Regions from separate parts of the Bacillus sp. AMCV2 genome, predicted to be linked through region 2. Evidence: a T-box and tRNA genes for the amino acid it is inferred to sense, from the RefSeq annotation. Region 2 holds a T-box; the other holds one or more tRNA genes.
What was found. A T-box is a leader RNA that pairs with one kind of tRNA and senses whether it is charged. The one in region 2 lies ahead of thrS (threonine--tRNA ligase), so its partner is inferred to be a tRNA-Thr.

Region 1 (7,852 bases), 3.5 Mb from region 2:
TTCTAAAATCAGGCATCAGCATCTGGCCGAGTTTTTCGTCTAACGACATACGATTGACAATCTGATTGGCATCGATTGCACGTTTGGATGCAGAGGCTTCTGTCTGTCTGGCCCCGAAAAAGCATGAAATAAAGAGAACGGCTGAAAGGATAAGCGGAAAGACAGGTCTCATAGAAACTTCCTCCTATCGTCTAATCATTCATTCCATCGCTTCATAAATCGCGGTTATGACACTTCCATAACTGCCTGTTGCAAATTGATCACCCTCAAAGACGTTTGGATTTTCTTCCGGATCAATAACTGGTGTATGCTTTTTATTTGTTAACAATGCGATGCCTAAATTGTATGCTGGATCAATAATTGTAACTGTCCCTGTCCAGCCGGTATGCCCGTAAGCATTTTCACTGGCATGAGGGCCAAACATCCATTCCATGCTTTTACTTCCGTTCCGCCTCCAGCCAAGAGCGAATGTCGGATCTGTTGCTGAAGGTGCTGTAAACAGGTCGGCTGTTTTCTGATCAAATAAAGAAATATTTCGGTATGAACCTTTGTTTAACATGACTTGCAGCAGTATGGCCATATCATCTGCATTTGAGAACAATCCGGCATGCCCAGACACGCCATCCATTGAGTAAAACGCTTTTTCGTCATGCACTTCTCCTTGCAGCGAGTTTGTGCGGATGTTAGGGAATTGAATAACGCCGTCACGTGTATTGCCCATGCGTTCAGTAGCTGCGAACTGTTTCGGTTTAAAGCCCTTTTGCAGCGGATTGTACAAGGTATGCTTCAGCCTGAGCGGTTTGTAGAGCTCTTGCTCCGTGTAGACATCAAGCGGTTTGCCGGTGAGTTTTTCGACAATACATCCGAGTAGCATATATCCAATGTCACTGTATACGTGCTTTGTCCCAGTTTGATAATCGAGTGGAATTTTCGTCAAATATTCAATCGTTTTGTCCCGTTCCTGGGAATAGTACTTGCCGGCTTTTTCCGGCGTGTAAAAGTAAAAGCTTGATGGGAGCCCTGATTGGTGCTGGAGGACATCGATGACACGTATCTTGTCTTTTCCTTTTATGAGGTCACCCGGCTGATCCTTGAAACCCGGCAAATATGCAGAAACTTTTTCATAGACGTCAAGTTTTCCTTGGCTGACTAAGCGCTGCAATGCAAAATTTGTTGCGTACATTTTTGTATTTGAGGCTAAGTCAAACATCGTGCGGGTTTTCATTTTGGCCGGACGGCGCAGTAGTTCTGATCCTTCGTACTTTTTACTGTAGCCGTATGCTGCTTTTTTTATGATGCGTCCATCCTTCACCACCACAAGAACGGCGCTGGAAATCCTGCTGCAATATCCCGTTCTATCATCTGATCTACCTTCCTTAGCTTCTTCGTCGAGAATTGTGCAGTTTCTGCATTTATGGTTTTCGGCTCAACCAAGTTGTCTGCTGTTTGTGCGAAGGTTTCATTTGGCGCGAATATCGATAGGGTTAAAATGGCACTGAATATGAACAGTGTCTTTGTTTTCACAGGCTAGCCCCTTTCTGTGCTTCTATCCCGTTTACTATCCCTAATACAGAAACAATTTAATCGAACTGTGAAGCCATTTCATCTTTATATCCGAATGCATAGGTTAATAAAAAGCCGGCCGCGTAGGAAATAAAGAGCCCAATGATATACAAAATGATTTGCGAAGGCAGGACTAGAAAGGAAAGCGGCAGTCCGGAGACACCAATCGCAATGGTGGCTACTTGAAAATAAGCTTGAAAGGCGCCGCCGATTCCAGCTCCTAAACATGCTGTTAAAAACGGACGGCCAAGCGGCAGCGTCACTCCGAAAATAAGCGGTTCACCAATGCCGAGCAGTCCCGATGGAAGCCCGCCGGCGATTGCTTTCCTCAGTGTTGTTTTTTTCGTCTTCACGAAGACGGCAAAGGCCGCGCCTACCTGTCCTGCACCTCCCATAGCCAAAATAGGGAGCAGAGGGTCATTGCCAATTGAATTGATTAGTTCCATGTGCACAGGCGTCAAGCCTTGATGCAGTCCGGTTACGACGAGAGGAAGGAAGGTTGCGCCCAGAATAAAGCCCGCAGCGATGCCGCCGATGTCCAGGATGGACAGTAGGCCGGATGTAATGGCATCAGAAATGAATCCGCCTAAAGGCATAAATACGACATACGTTACGATTCCGGTGATTAACAGTGAAACGGTGGGTGTGACAATGATATCGAGTGATTGAGGAATAAAACGGCGAATAAATTGTTCGGTGTAAGCAATGAATATGGCTGCGAAAAGGACGCCGATCAGACCTCCCCTGCCCGGGAGAAGCTCTTCTCCAAATAAACTGATTTTTGCGATCTCCGGATTGATAATCAAGATCCCGGCCAAAGCCCCAAGTGCGGGTGTCCCGCCAAATTCTTTCGAAGCGTTAATACCAACGAGAATGCCGAGATAAGTGAACAGCCCTGATCCGATGACTGTCAGGATAACCGCAATTTGTGAGTCTGCAGAGAGCCAGCCTGCTTGAATAATTGCTTTGGTAATCCCAGTAATTAAACCGGAAGCGACTAGAGCGGGAATAAGAGGGATAAAAATGCTGGCAATTTTACGTAAGAAAAGTTTAAAAGGAGTGGCGTTTTTTCGATTGATATCGGCTTTCTTTTTGGCCGCTGCTTCTTTGACATCGGCACCTTCTTCTGCTGCTGACACGAGCTTCGAGAAAACAGCTGTAACATGATTGACGACTCCTGTGCCGAGGATAATTTGTAAGGTTTCAGCTTCAACGACCCCCAATACGCCGTCAAGCTTTCTTAAAGCCTGAGCATCCGCTTTGCTTTCATCGTAAGGCGTAATGCGCAGGCGTGTCATGCAATGCGTATATGAAGAAATATTGGATTTTCCTCCGCATAGCTCAAGGATTTTCTGTGCGAGATGATGGTAGTTATTTTCTTTGCTCATTAAAACCCCTCCCCTTCAAGATGCCTTATTTTATTCTCATAGATTGTATGGCTGCTCTCGTTTTATCGATATAACCGGTTGTCGTTTCATACTGCTCAGCCGCCATGCCTAAAAACAAAACATCAATTATAAAAAGCTGGGCGAGGCGGGAGGAAGTGGCTGCACTTCGAATCAAGGCTTCATTGGAATGGGCTGTATACAAAGGGACATCAGCCAGTGCGGAGACGGATGTCTGACTGAATTGTGTGAGGCTGATCGTTGTGATGCCTTTTTCCTTGGCCATGGCGAACAGTTCAATGATTTCCTGTGTCTCTCCTGAAAACGAAATGGCAAATACGATGTCGTCTTTATCTGCATTTGCGATTAAAGATGCCACAAGATGAGTGTCTGTAAACGCGGTTGCTTGTTTATGAATGCGAAGCCACTTTTGCTGGGCGTCCTTGGCGACAATGCCGGAAGCCCCGAGGCCGATAAAATGCACGGTATGAGCTTTGAGAAGCAGAGAAACCGCTCGTTCAAGCTCTTTGTAGTCCATCAGGTCTGAAGTATCCTGAATGGCTTGAATGGCATTGCCGGCCGTTTTTTCGGAAATGGAGGGCAGCGGCTCGTGGGGAACAATATCCCGGTAGCCCTGAAACGTAGGCTTTGCCAGATCGCCCGCTACTCTCATTTTTAAATCTTGAAATCCTTTTAAACCGAGTGATTTGCAGAGCCTGATGACGGCAGCGTCACTTGAATTGGCTAAGGCGCTAATTTCGTTGACCGTGCTTTCGATTGCTTTGTGGGGATGGGCTAGGATATAATCTGCAAGTTTGCGCTCGGATGGAGGGAGCTTATGCTTCATTGATTGGATGATCGCTAAACCGCCTGTGGCCATTCTAGTTCTCTCCTTATCATGGATGGTAATGTTCGATTGCTTTGTCAATGAAACCGTTTGCTTCATCGAGTAATGTCTTTGCTTGTTTCTGATCTGTGCTTGTTTTGAGCATGACGATTGCTGTTTTGACGTGATGATCGGCTTGTTCCAGGGTGTGCCTGGCTGTGTCGTATGAAGCATTTGTAAGGCTTTGGATGATACTGATGGCGCGTTCTTTTAGTTTTTTGTTGCTGACGTTGACGTCTACCATCAAGTTTTCGTAAACCTTGCCGATTTTGACCATTACAGCGGTAGATATCATGTTTAGAATCATTTTATGAGCGGTTGCGGCTTTCATACGTGTTGATCCTGTAATGGCCTCAGGTCCGACGACAACCTCAATGCTGTGATCCGCATCCTTGCTGATGGCGGAATTTTCATTGCAAGTAAGGGCGATGGTGTGTGCTCCGACTTTGCGGGCGTATCTTAGGGCGCCTGCGGCGTAGGGTGTGCGGCCGCTTGCTGCGATGGCAATGACGGTGTCATTTGAAGTGAGCTGTATGTTTCTTAAATCTTCAGCTCCTGCTTCTTCACTGTCTTCAATGCCCTCTGCTGCCTGTAAAAAGGCTTTGGGGCCTCCAGCCATGATTCCGATGACCTGATCTGGGCTTACGCTGTAGGTGGGAGGACATTCAACAGCATCCATGACGCCGAGTCTGCCGCTTGTACCGGCGCCTGTATATATGAGCCGGCCTCCATTTTGAAACGATTCATATGCGCAGTCTACAGCTGTTTTGATGTCGGGGAGAACCTCCTGAACGGCTGCAGCGACTTTCATATCTTCGTTGTTGATCATTTTGAGGATGCCGAGAGTGTTTGCTTTGTGGATTTCAACTGTTTGGCTATTGCGTGATTCCGTTGTAAGACGGTGAATGTTTAATGGTTCTGACATGAGGATGCCCCCTGTTTTAAAATGATATATCTCAATATTCAGTATATTCATTTCTGTTATGATATTTCAACTATGTTTTTTAATTTTTGAAATTTTATTTCACCCAAGACTATAAGAAATGATGAAGGATCAACTGTTCTCCAAGCGGCCCGATTCTTCGCCGTCCTTTATCAAGGAACCCGCTTTTCATATAAAGGTGTTTTGCGCGTATGTTCAGATGATTGACGGCCAAGATGATTTCGTCGCACCATGGAAAATATCCGCTCACAAAAGCGGGAAGCAAAATCATGGCTTTTTTCGCATAGCCTTTTCCGTGGTGCACAGCGTTTAAAGACAGGGAGCTGAGCAGTAAAGCAAATGGATTGTTAGAATAGGAAGCAAGCGTTTCTTTTGATGCATGTAAAATGAAAAAACCGACTGGAAGGTCGTCTTTTAAGATGACAACCGGGTATCGGTCCTGTATGCCCAGAGCCTGAGACAGCACCTCTTTCGGGAGGGAGGTAAAGCGTTTGTCATCGTTGGTGAGCGTGAATGCTTGAAGCTCGGGCAAGTGTTCAGGCTTATAGAAGGATAAAGAAATGTCTTGAGTCATGGGGTGGCCTCCTTACAAGATGTCGTCAAGCTTGTTTTCCGAAATGACCTGGTAGCCCGCTTGTTTTAACAATGCGGCGGTTACTCCGTTGCCGGTGATTTTTTTGCCAGAGAATGTGCCGTTATAGATAAACCCGCTTCCGCAAGATGGACTGTTTTCTTTTAATATGACGGCAGAAGCGTTGATTTCTTTTGCGTAAGCCAATGTTTTCGCGGCGCCTTCCATATATAGTTCTGTGACGTCTTCTCCTGAAGCTGTCACGATTTTCGCTGTTCCATTGAGGACATCCTCGCCGGTGCCTCCTATGATTTCTGCGGGTTCGCGTGGGGTAGAGAAGCCGCCGAGAAGTTCAGGGCAAGCCATGACTGCTTTCTTTTCATCGACGAGTTTTCTGATTTTCTCCGACGCTGCGTGAGAGCCGTTATATCTGCATTCAATGCCTCCAAGGCAAGAACTGACTAGAATCATATTGGTTTCTCCTCTCTTGCTTTGCTTGTCTCTATCATAAAATAAATGGCTTTAGTTGGGAGGCTTTTTCAGTTAAAAAAGGAGTTAAAAAGTTTGAAAATAAAAAATTTAATTTTCCTCTTTACAAACAGGGGGTGACCTGTATATAATAACTTTTGTCAGCTCGACGAGAACACAACGGCCCGTTGGTCAAGCGGTTAAGACACCGCCCTTTCACGGCGGTAACACGGGTTCGAATCCCGTACGGGTCACCATTTGGAGGATTAGCTCAGCTGGGAGAGCATCTGCCTTACAAGCAGAGGGTCGGCGGTTCGAGCCCGTCATCCTCCACCATCTTGCCGGTGTAGCTCAATTGGTAGAGCAACTGACTTGTAATCAGTAGGTTGGGGGTTCAAGTCCTCTTGCCGGCACTGTTTTTTCAAAATTTTATGTGGAGGGGTAGCGAAGTGGCTAAACGCGGCGGACTGTAAATCCGCTCCCTCAGGGTTCGGCAGTTCGAATCTGCCCCCCTCCACCATTATTGGGCTATAGCCAAGCGGTAAGGCAACGGACTTTGACTCCGTCATGCGTTGGTTCGAATCCAGCTAGCCCAGTCACAGACACCTTTGATCAAAAGGTGTCTTTTTTCTTTTCGGAAAAATCATTCCAACTTCTAACTGTTCAGTCTGTATAATAATTTTAAAAATATGTTAAGGTAGTTTATTCACGAATTACCATCTACACCCTGCCAAAAATTTGATAAACTTATTTTATAAAAAAATTGAAACCTTTTGAAACGAAGCTCGTATACATACAGACCGGTGAAGGCAGAGGTTAGATAAATATGGAAATGATGATTAAAAAAAGAATTAAACAAGTCAAAAAAGGCGACCAGGATGCATTTGCGGACATCGTAGATATTTACAAAGATAAAATTTATCAGCTTTGCTACCGTATGCTTGGCAATGTGCATGAGGCGGAGGATATTGCACAGGAAGCTTTCATCAGAGCGTACGTTAATATCGACAGTTTTGATATTAACCGGAAATTTTCAACTTGGCTTTATCGAATCGCGACCAATTTGACCATTGACCGCATTCGCAAAAAGAAGCCGGATTATTACCTCGATGCAGAGGTGGCTGGTACGGAAGGCTTGACCATGTATTCTCAAATCGCCGCAGATGGTGTTTTGCCTGAAGATGCAGTTGTGTCGCTGGAGCTCTCAAACACGATACAGCAGAAAATTTTAAAGCTTCCTGACAAATACAGAACAGTCATCGTATTAAAGTATATTGACGAACTCTCATTAATTGAAATTGGGGAGATTCTAAACATTCCTGTGGGGACTGTGAAAACGCGGATTCACAGAGGCAGAGAGGCTCTTAGAAAACAATTAAGGGATCTTTAAGTGGGGTGATGAAATGAGCTGTCCTGAACAAATTGTGCAGCTTATGCATATGCATCTTGATGGAGATATCCTTCCAAAAGATGAACACGTATTAAATGAACATCTGGAGACATGCGAGAAATGCAGAAAGCATTTTTACGAGATGGAGAAATCCATAGCGCTCGTACGGAGCACATCGCATGTCGAAGCCCCCGCGGATTTTACCGCTAATGTCATGGCAAAATTGCCTAAGGAGAAGAAAAGAGCTTCTGTAAAAAGATGGTTCAGAACCCATCCCGTTATCGCAGCTGCTGCGGTATTCATCATTTTGATGGGCGGAGGTTTTTTTAACAGCTGGCATAATGACCACAATTTCAGCGTATCCAAGCAGCCGAATCTTGTGGTTCATAACCATACTGTGACCGTGCCAGAAGGTGAGACGGTCAAAGGTGATGTCACTGTCAAAAACGGCAAGCTGATTATTAAAGGCAAAATAGACGGGGATGTAACCGTCGTAAACGGCGAAAAGTATATGGCCTCTGCTGGACAAGTCACCGGTCAGATTGAAGAAATCAATCAATTATTCGACTGGACATGGTACAAGATGAAGTCTGCGGGGAAAAGTGTACTCGATGCATTCAGTCCGAACGGAGAAGAGTAAAGCGCG
Region 2 (7,852 bases):
CAATAGAAAAGGGAATTTTGCACATGGCGAAAATCCCAAAACAGCTGCCCGTTTTGGGATTTTTCTATGTCATTCCGCTAATTTTTCTAAATTGCCGTTCCGGTCCATTTTGAAGGACGGAGAGGCATGTTCATCTTCTTCAAATAAAACTAGCTTTCTGGCTCTGTTCATAATTTTCACCAAGGTTTCATAATCTTCTTGGATCGTTTTTTGGTCTTTTTCAAGCTTTTGAACTTCTGCCTCAAGCTGCTCTGTTTTGTTTTGCAATTCCTGATTTTCTTTCTTTAAACGCTCGTTTTCCATTTTTAATGCTGATGATTGCTCGTTATTGCCTTCGTAATTCTGAAGGAAGCGGATCACATCATTCATCGTCATCTCAGGCGCAGCTGCAGGCGTTTGAGGAGACAATAAGTGTGATAGACTAGCTAACTCTTCCTTAAAGCTCTCATCAACAAAAGGCATATGTTCGCCAGACATTAAAGGTTGCTCATTTTCGACAGATGGTGTTTCCGTTTTAACCGGCTCTTCTGCAGCGGTTTCTTGAGTGATTTCAGGATCAACGGCAGGAGGCTGATATAATAATCTTTTTTTTCGCAGGCTGCCCGTTTCCGAGCGCTCTCATCCGCTGCTTTCGTTGTTTCTTCGCAAGCTGAAGCGCTTTTTCATATTGATGGCGGACCACTGCGTTCCATCTGAATCCGCAGGCTGCGGATGTCCGGTTTAATTTATCGCCGACTTCTTCAAAGGCGTTCAGCTGAGTGCTGCCCTCCCTCACATGCCGAAGCACTGTTTCGGCTAAAAGCAGATCGTTTTCCTCTGACCAAGCGTCTTGTCGCTGTTTTGTCATTTATCTCAACTCCCATTTTTCTTTTCATGGTATTAGAATGTCCAGGTTGGAAAATATTTATACAAATTGGCTGAAAGAATAGGAGATACGAAGGATGGAGCGGCTTGCAGGAACAGTCGAATCCTTGTAAAATGAAGAGTGATGTGATTTTTTTTTAAAACGATTTTAGGTTATTCACATAGATGAACATAGAAATGAAGGGAAGCGTACGTCATGGCTAATGAATTTCGAGTGTGTGATGATTGCCAAGCCACTAATATCAAAACATTGCTGCCGCGTTTGAAAGAAGTGGACCCGGACGCAAAGGTTGAGGTAGGATGCCAATCTTATTGCGGGCCCGGACGGAAAAAATCATTTGCTTTTGTGAACAATCGCCCGCTGTCAGCTCCGACAGAGGATGAGCTGATTGACAAAGTAAAAAAGAAAATAAAAAAGTAAACATATTTTTTCTTAGCCTCGGCCCTCAGGTCAGGCTTTTTTGCTTCACAAGATGTGTTTTTCATGAAGATGGAACAAATCGCCGGGCAAATTCAAGGATGTTTTCAAAGAATAGAGTCGATATAATAGAAACACGGCTAAAAAAAAGAGGGAATGACGATGGCGTATCCAAATGGAAAATTATCAGAAGAAAAAGTGTTTAAAGATCCGGTGCACCGCTATGTTCATGTTCGGGACAAGCTGATATGGGATTTAATCGGAACCCGTGAATTTCAGCGTCTCCGCAGAATTAAGCAGCTCGGCACGACCTATTTGACGTTCCATGGGGCTGAGCACAGCCGGTTCAACCATTCTCTCGGTGTCTATGAAATTGTCAGAAGAATGGTTGATGACGTCTTTAAAGGCCGCCCTGAATGGGATGACAGTGAGCGCGAACTCTGTTTGGCCGCGGCGCTGCTTCATGACCTCGGGCACGGGCCGTTCTCGCATTCATTTGAAAAGGTCTTTCACCTTGACCACGAGGATTTTACAAGAGATATCATTTTGGGAGACACGGAGGTTAATCAGGTGCTCAGAAAGGTGAGCCCGGGTTTCCCTCAGGATGTTGCAGAAGTCATTGCCAAAACATATAAAAACAAGCAAGTGGTCAGCCTGATTTCGAGTCAGATTGACGCAGACCGCATGGATTACCTCCAGCGCGACGCATATTATACGGGCGTCAGCTACGGCCATTTTGATATGGAGCGGATTCTTCGGGTGATGCGGCCGCGCGAGGATCAGATCGTCATTAAAGAAAGCGGAATGCACGCTGTCGAAGACTATATCATGAGCCGTTACCAAATGTACTGGCAGGTCTACTTCCATCCTGTGACTAGAAGTGCAGAGGTTATTTTAACGAAGATTCTTCACAGGGCGAAGCAGCTGCACGATGAAGGCTATGTCTTCACTCACGCTCCGGTTCATTTCTATTCTATTTTTGAAGGGAAATTGACACTGGAGGATTATGTAAAGCTGGATGAATCTATTATTTTGTATTACTTCCAGGCCTGGGAGGAGGAAGAAGACGCGATTTTATCCGACTTGTGCCGCAGATTCATTAACCGCCAGCTGTTCCAATACGTTGAATTCAATCCGAATGAAGAAATGTCGGCTTATTTTGAGCTGACCTCATTGTTCAAAGAGGCGGGAATCGATCCGAGCTATTATTTGGTCGTTGATTCTTCATCAGATCTGCCATACGATTTTTACCGACCGGGAGAGGAAGAGGAGCGTCTGCCGATCCATCTCTTGACGCAAAACGGCCAAATTAAAGAGCTGTCCAGGCAGTCGGCTATTGTGGAATCCATCTCAGGTAAACGGCGGACGGACCACAAGCTTTACTATCCAAAGGACTTGATTTGTGACGGCTCTAAACATCCGGAAGCGAAAATGAAAATCCGGCAGCTGCTGGGACTGACATAGAAATTGGAAAGAAGGAAAAAGGAGATGTCGGGAATTTGTTGAAAGAACATGCAAAACTGATGAAGGTGTTCTCGGATTCTGGAGAAATCATCGGGCGAAAGAAGCTGCAGAAAATGATTTATATCGCCAAGAAAATGCAGTTTCCTTTCTATGAGAAATATGATTTTCACTTTTACGGACCATATTCAGAGGAACTGACGCTCCAGATTGAAGAGCTGTGCAACCTTGGATTTCTGCATGAGGTGAAGGAAAAAAAGGGCGGCTACTTTCAATACCGGTATTCGCTGACTGAGACAGGCTCCGCATTTTTAGACCATGCTGATCTGGACATGCCGGATATGAAAGGCTATATTGACAGTGTAAACAGCCGTTCATCACGGTTTTTAGAGCTTGTTTCCACGATCCTTTACTTTGACGGGCTTGAGGATGAGGAAAAGAAAGAAAAAGTCTTTACCATCAAAAGCAAGCAAAAATATACAAATGAAGAATATGACGAAGCGCTTCAATACATAGAGGAACTGAAGCAGATTTGTTAACCATACCAAGCAAAAGAAATGATCCGTTTCTTTTGCTTTTTTTATTGACAAAAGCTGCTAAGAGATTCATTATGGATAATAGTTATCCATAATGAATCAGGAGTGAATAGGATGAAAATGAAATCAGGAATGGAGCAGGCGGTTTCTGTGCTGCTGTTACTGTCACGGCTGCCGGTACAGGCTTCTTTGACGTCAGAGGCTATAAGCCAGCGATTGCGTGTGTCTCCGTCTTACTTGAAGAAGCTGATGAGAACATTAGTTCAAGCCGGTTTGGCAGAATCCTTACCAGGGACGAAGGGCGGTTTTACCCTGACGAAGCCTTTGGCGGACATTACGCTTTATGATGTTTATCAAGCGGTTGAAGGCAGAGGTTCGATGTATCAGGGGAAAGGCCTGCTGCAATCTGTATTTGAGGGAGAAAGTCACTGTGTGCTGGAGACAGTCATGGGGGAAATCGAGGATAAATGGGCCAATCTCATGAGAGAAGAATCCTTGCAGCATGTCATGGACAGAGTCGGGGAATTGTATGATCTTGAAAAAATAGATGATTGGGTAATCAAGCAAGTGAAAGGGCAATTGTAATGAAAAATAGCGGATCTTTACACAAAACAGATTCATCTACAGGAATATCTGTACTGATCGTGCTCGCACTTGGTTTCCTCATGGCAACTCTTGATGTGACCGTTGTGAATGTGGCGATGGCGGATATGAAAAACACTCTTTCAATGTCACTTTCAGGTGTAACATGGGTTGTGGACGGGTACATTCTTACTTTTGCGTCGCTTCTGCTGGCGGGCGGAGCCTTGGCTGACCGTTTCGGCTCGAAGACGATCTATATCTTAGGTCTAGCCGTTTTTGTTCTGGCCTCCTGTGTATGCGCTGCATCTATAAATGGGCAGATGCTGATTGCCGGACGTCTCATACAGGGAATTGGAGCAGCTTTGTTTATGCCAAGCTCACTCAGCCTTTTGGCTGCCTCTTATCCTGATGAGCGGGTGCGGGCGAGAATGTTTGGGCTGTGGGCCGCGCTTGTTTCCGCCGCTTCAGGCCTTGGGCCCTTTATCGGGGGAGTGCTGGTACAGTTGGCGGGCTGGCAGAGTATTTTTCTGATCAATGTGCCAATAGGGGCTGCTGCGCTCATTTCAGCTTACCGAATCCTCAGCCGCGTTCCGGGAAAAAGCAGCCGCGTGAACATCGTTGGGCATCTGCTTGGCATGATGGCTCTCGGGTTTCTTTCCTATGCTTTGATACAGGGGCCTTCAGTGGGCTGGCGCTCGCCAGTGATTCTTGTAGCATTTACTGCAGCGATTTTGGCATTTGTGCTGTTTTTGCTGCGGGAAATTTCTGCAAAAGCACCCATCCTGCCGGCGTCCTTATACAAAAGCGGCCGCTTCTCAGCTGCCCAATTTATCGGGTTTTTGCTGAATTTCGCCCTTTTTGGCGGCATGTTTATGCTCAGCCTTTTTTTGCAGGAAGCAGGAGGCGCAAGTTCCTTTATGGCTGGAGTGGAGCTGCTGCCGATGATGGCGGTCTTCGTGATCGGCAATCTGCTGTTTGCCCGTCTGGCGAATCGGTTTGAAGCCGGGCAGCTTATGTTTGTATCAATGGCGGTCAGCTGTATCATTGCATTGCTGTTGTTTGTGCTGATTTCTCCGGATTTTCCTTATTGGCAGCTGGCGGTATTGATGTCTGTTATGAACCTCTGTACCGGTATTACAGTTCCTGCCATGACAACTGTGATCATGCAGGCTGCCGGGCAAAGACATGCGAATATCGCCGGTGCGGCGTTAAATACAAACCGGCAAATCGGAGCCTTGGTCGGCGTAGCGATAACCGGGGTGATTATTCATCTGTCCGCCACTTGGTATGCCGGTGCCGGGTTTACGTTTTTGATGATGGGAGCGGCATACAGCCTCGCTGCATTGCTTGTATGGCTGTTTCTGGTTGCCCATAACGGAACTGTTGCGTCAGAAAAAAATGTAAATCACTGATTGCGCTTTGTGGGAATATATAGTAAGATATAAAAAATTATTGAAACAACAGGCACTGATAAGGACACGAGATGCTTTTTACGGTTTCCAGAGAGGGAAGGACAGCTGAGATCTTCCTAACGCAGGGAAAGCAGCTTACCGCCTTTGAGCCGTATCGGGGAAAACAAGTATCTGATACCGTCATGCTGCGTTACAGCATCTTCAAGCCGATCACCATGTGTAATTGATCGGGAATTTGGGTGGAACCACGGATGATCAACACATTCGTCCCTTTTAGAGGGATGGGTGTGTTTTTTTATATGAACTACATAAATGCGTTGAAAAGGACACGAATGATAGTTACGGTTTTCAGAGAGGGAAGGAAAGGTGAGAGCTTCCCAGCTTAGGAATATCATTTACCGCCTTGGAGCAGCATTGGGGAACTGAAGTATCCAATGCCGTCTATGCTGCGTTACAGCACCGAGCCGACAATATAGTATTTGTCGGGAACTTGGGTGGAACCACGGGTTAATCACACACTCGTCCCTATCTGTGGGACGGGTGTGTTTTTTTATGAATTGAATACATGCGATGAAAAGGACACGAATGATAGTTACGGTTTTCAGAGAGGGAAGGAAAGGTGAGAGCTTCCCAGCTTAGGAATATCATTTACCGCCTTGGAGCAGCATTGGGGAACTGAAGTATCCAATGCCGTCTATGCTGCGTTACAGCACCGAGCCGACAACATAGTATTTGTCGGGAACTTGGGTGGAACCACGGGTTAATCACACACTCGTCCCTATCTGCGGGACGGGTGTGTTTTTTTATATACAACAATGAATAAGGAGTGTTCTAAAATGAGTAAACATGTACACATTCAGCTTCCGGACGGACAGATCCAGGAATATCCGAAAGGCATCACAATCAAAGAAGCGGCTGGTTCTATCAGTTCCAGTCTGCAAAAGAAAGCGGCCGCAGGTCAGGTCAACGGCAAGCTTGTTGATCTCAGTTTCAAGCTGGAGGAAGATGCTGAGCTTTCGATTGTCACACTCGATTCACAAGAAGGCTTGCAGGTGCTTCGCCACACAACAGCGCACGTGCTGGCCCAAGCAGTAAAACGGCTGTACGGCGAAGTGTCATTGGGGGTAGGGCCTGTGATTTTAGACGGCTTCTACTATGACATGAAGCTGGGGAAAAGCTTGGCATCAGGAGACTTAGAGGCCATCGAAAAAGAAATGAAAAACATAATAAATGAAAACCTTGAAATCAAACGTATGGAGGTTTCTTACGAAGAGGCTGAAGAGCTGTTTGCACAAAAAGACGAGCGGCTCAAGCTTGAGATTTTAAAGGATATTCCGCGTGGGGAGGATATCACACTGTACCAGCAAGGGGAATTCGTTGACCTGTGCCGCGGGCCGCACCTCCCTTCTACAGGAATGATCAAGGCGTTCAAACTGACAAGAGTATCAGGCGCTTATTGGCGCGGAGACAGCAAAAATGAAGTCCTGCAGCGGGTGTACGGGGTTGCGTTTCAAAAGAAAAAAGATTTGGATGCGCACCTGCATATGCTGGAAGAAGCGGCAAAACGAGACCATCGCAAGCTCGGCAAACAGTTAGGGCTGTTTATGTTTTCTGAAGAAGCGCCGGGGATGCCGTTTTATTTGCCGAAAGGGCAGATTGTCCGCAATGAGCTGGAGCGCTTCTCGCGTAAGCTGCAAACAAATGCCGGCTACGATGAGGTGCGTACGCCGTTTATGATGAATCAGCGGTTATGGGAGCAGTCAGGCCATTGGGACCATTATCGCGACAATATGTACTTTTCAGAAGTGGATGATACAAGGTTCGCAATGAAGCCGATGAATTGTCCCGGCCATATGCTCATTTTTAAAAACAGCCTGTATTCTTATCGGGATCTGCCGATTCGCATGGCGGAATTCGGACAGGTGCACCGCCATGAATACAGCGGCGCTTTAAACGGAATGCTTCGCGTTCGGACGTTCTGTCAGGATGACGCCCATATTTTCGTTCGGGAGGATCAGATTGAGAGTGAGATCAAAGAAGCGATTCGGCTGATTGATGAGGTATATCGGACATTTGGTTTCGAGTATTCAGTTGAGCTTTCGACTCGCCCGGAGGATTCATTAGGCGATGACAGCCTTTGGGAAGCGTCGGAATGTGCCTTAGCACGCGTCCTTGAGGAGCTTGGCCTCTCTTATGAGATCAATGAAGGTGATGGGGCGTTTTACGGGCCGAAAATTGATTTCCACATAAAAGATGCCCTGAAACGGAGCCACCAATGCGCGACAATTCAGCTTGATTTTCAAATGCCGGAAAAATTTGATTTAACATATATCAACGAACTCAATGAGAAGGTTCGTCCCGTTGTCATCCACAGAGCGGTTTTCGGCTCAATCGACCGTTTCTTCGGCATTTTGATCGAGCATTACGGCGGGGCTTTTCCAGTCTGGCTCGCACCGCTCCAGGTTCAAATCATACCGGTTTCGCACGTTCACTTAGACTATTGCAGAAAAGTGCAGGCGGAGCTGAAGCAGGTGGGGATAAGAGCCGGCATTGATGAGCGCAATGAGAAGCTGGGCTAT

Region 1: it has a tRNA-Thr gene. The T-box ahead of thrS (threonine--tRNA ligase) is inferred to sense a tRNA for this amino acid. The anticodon was not compared.

The regions. Positions count from the first base shown of each region.
Region 1 covers NZ_JBVYIB010000002.1:187,385-195,236, forward strand. Annotated here, with positions in the region: gene nagZ (beta-N-acetylhexosaminidase) at 1-172, opposite strand, end outside; partial or broken gene amiE (N-acetylmuramoyl-L-alanine amidase) at 200-1,524, opposite strand; gene AC0OMA_RS01110 (PTS transporter subunit EIIC) at 1,581-2,951, opposite strand; gene AC0OMA_RS01115 (MurR/RpiR family transcriptional regulator) at 2,977-3,828, opposite strand; gene murQ (N-acetylmuramic acid 6-phosphate etherase) at 3,845-4,759, opposite strand; gene AC0OMA_RS01125 (GNAT family N-acetyltransferase) at 4,869-5,351, opposite strand; gene AC0OMA_RS01130 (2-thiouracil desulfurase family protein) at 5,364-5,819, opposite strand; tRNA gene AC0OMA_RS01135 (tRNA-Glu) at 5,999-6,073, shown strand; tRNA gene AC0OMA_RS01140 (tRNA-Val) at 6,077-6,152, shown strand; tRNA gene AC0OMA_RS01145 (tRNA-Thr) at 6,157-6,229, shown strand; tRNA gene AC0OMA_RS01150 (tRNA-Tyr) at 6,252-6,336, shown strand; tRNA gene AC0OMA_RS01155 (tRNA-Gln) at 6,341-6,412, shown strand; gene sigW (RNA polymerase sigma factor SigW) at 6,643-7,206, shown strand; gene rsiW (anti-sigma-W factor RsiW) at 7,220-7,846, shown strand.
Region 2 covers NZ_JBVYIB010000002.1:3,718,462-3,726,313, reverse strand. Annotated here, with positions in the region: partial or broken gene rsfA (prespore-specific transcription regulator RsfA) at 70-847, opposite strand; gene AC0OMA_RS19230 (YuzB family protein) at 1,061-1,285, shown strand; gene AC0OMA_RS19225 (HD domain-containing protein) at 1,445-2,746, shown strand; gene AC0OMA_RS19220 (YwgA family protein) at 2,782-3,282, shown strand; gene AC0OMA_RS19215 (Rrf2 family transcriptional regulator) at 3,394-3,864, shown strand; gene AC0OMA_RS19210 (MFS transporter) at 3,864-5,273, shown strand; T-box leader at 5,320-5,548, shown strand; T-box leader at 5,582-5,803, shown strand; T-box leader at 5,835-6,056, shown strand; gene thrS (threonine--tRNA ligase) at 6,110-7,852, shown strand, end outside.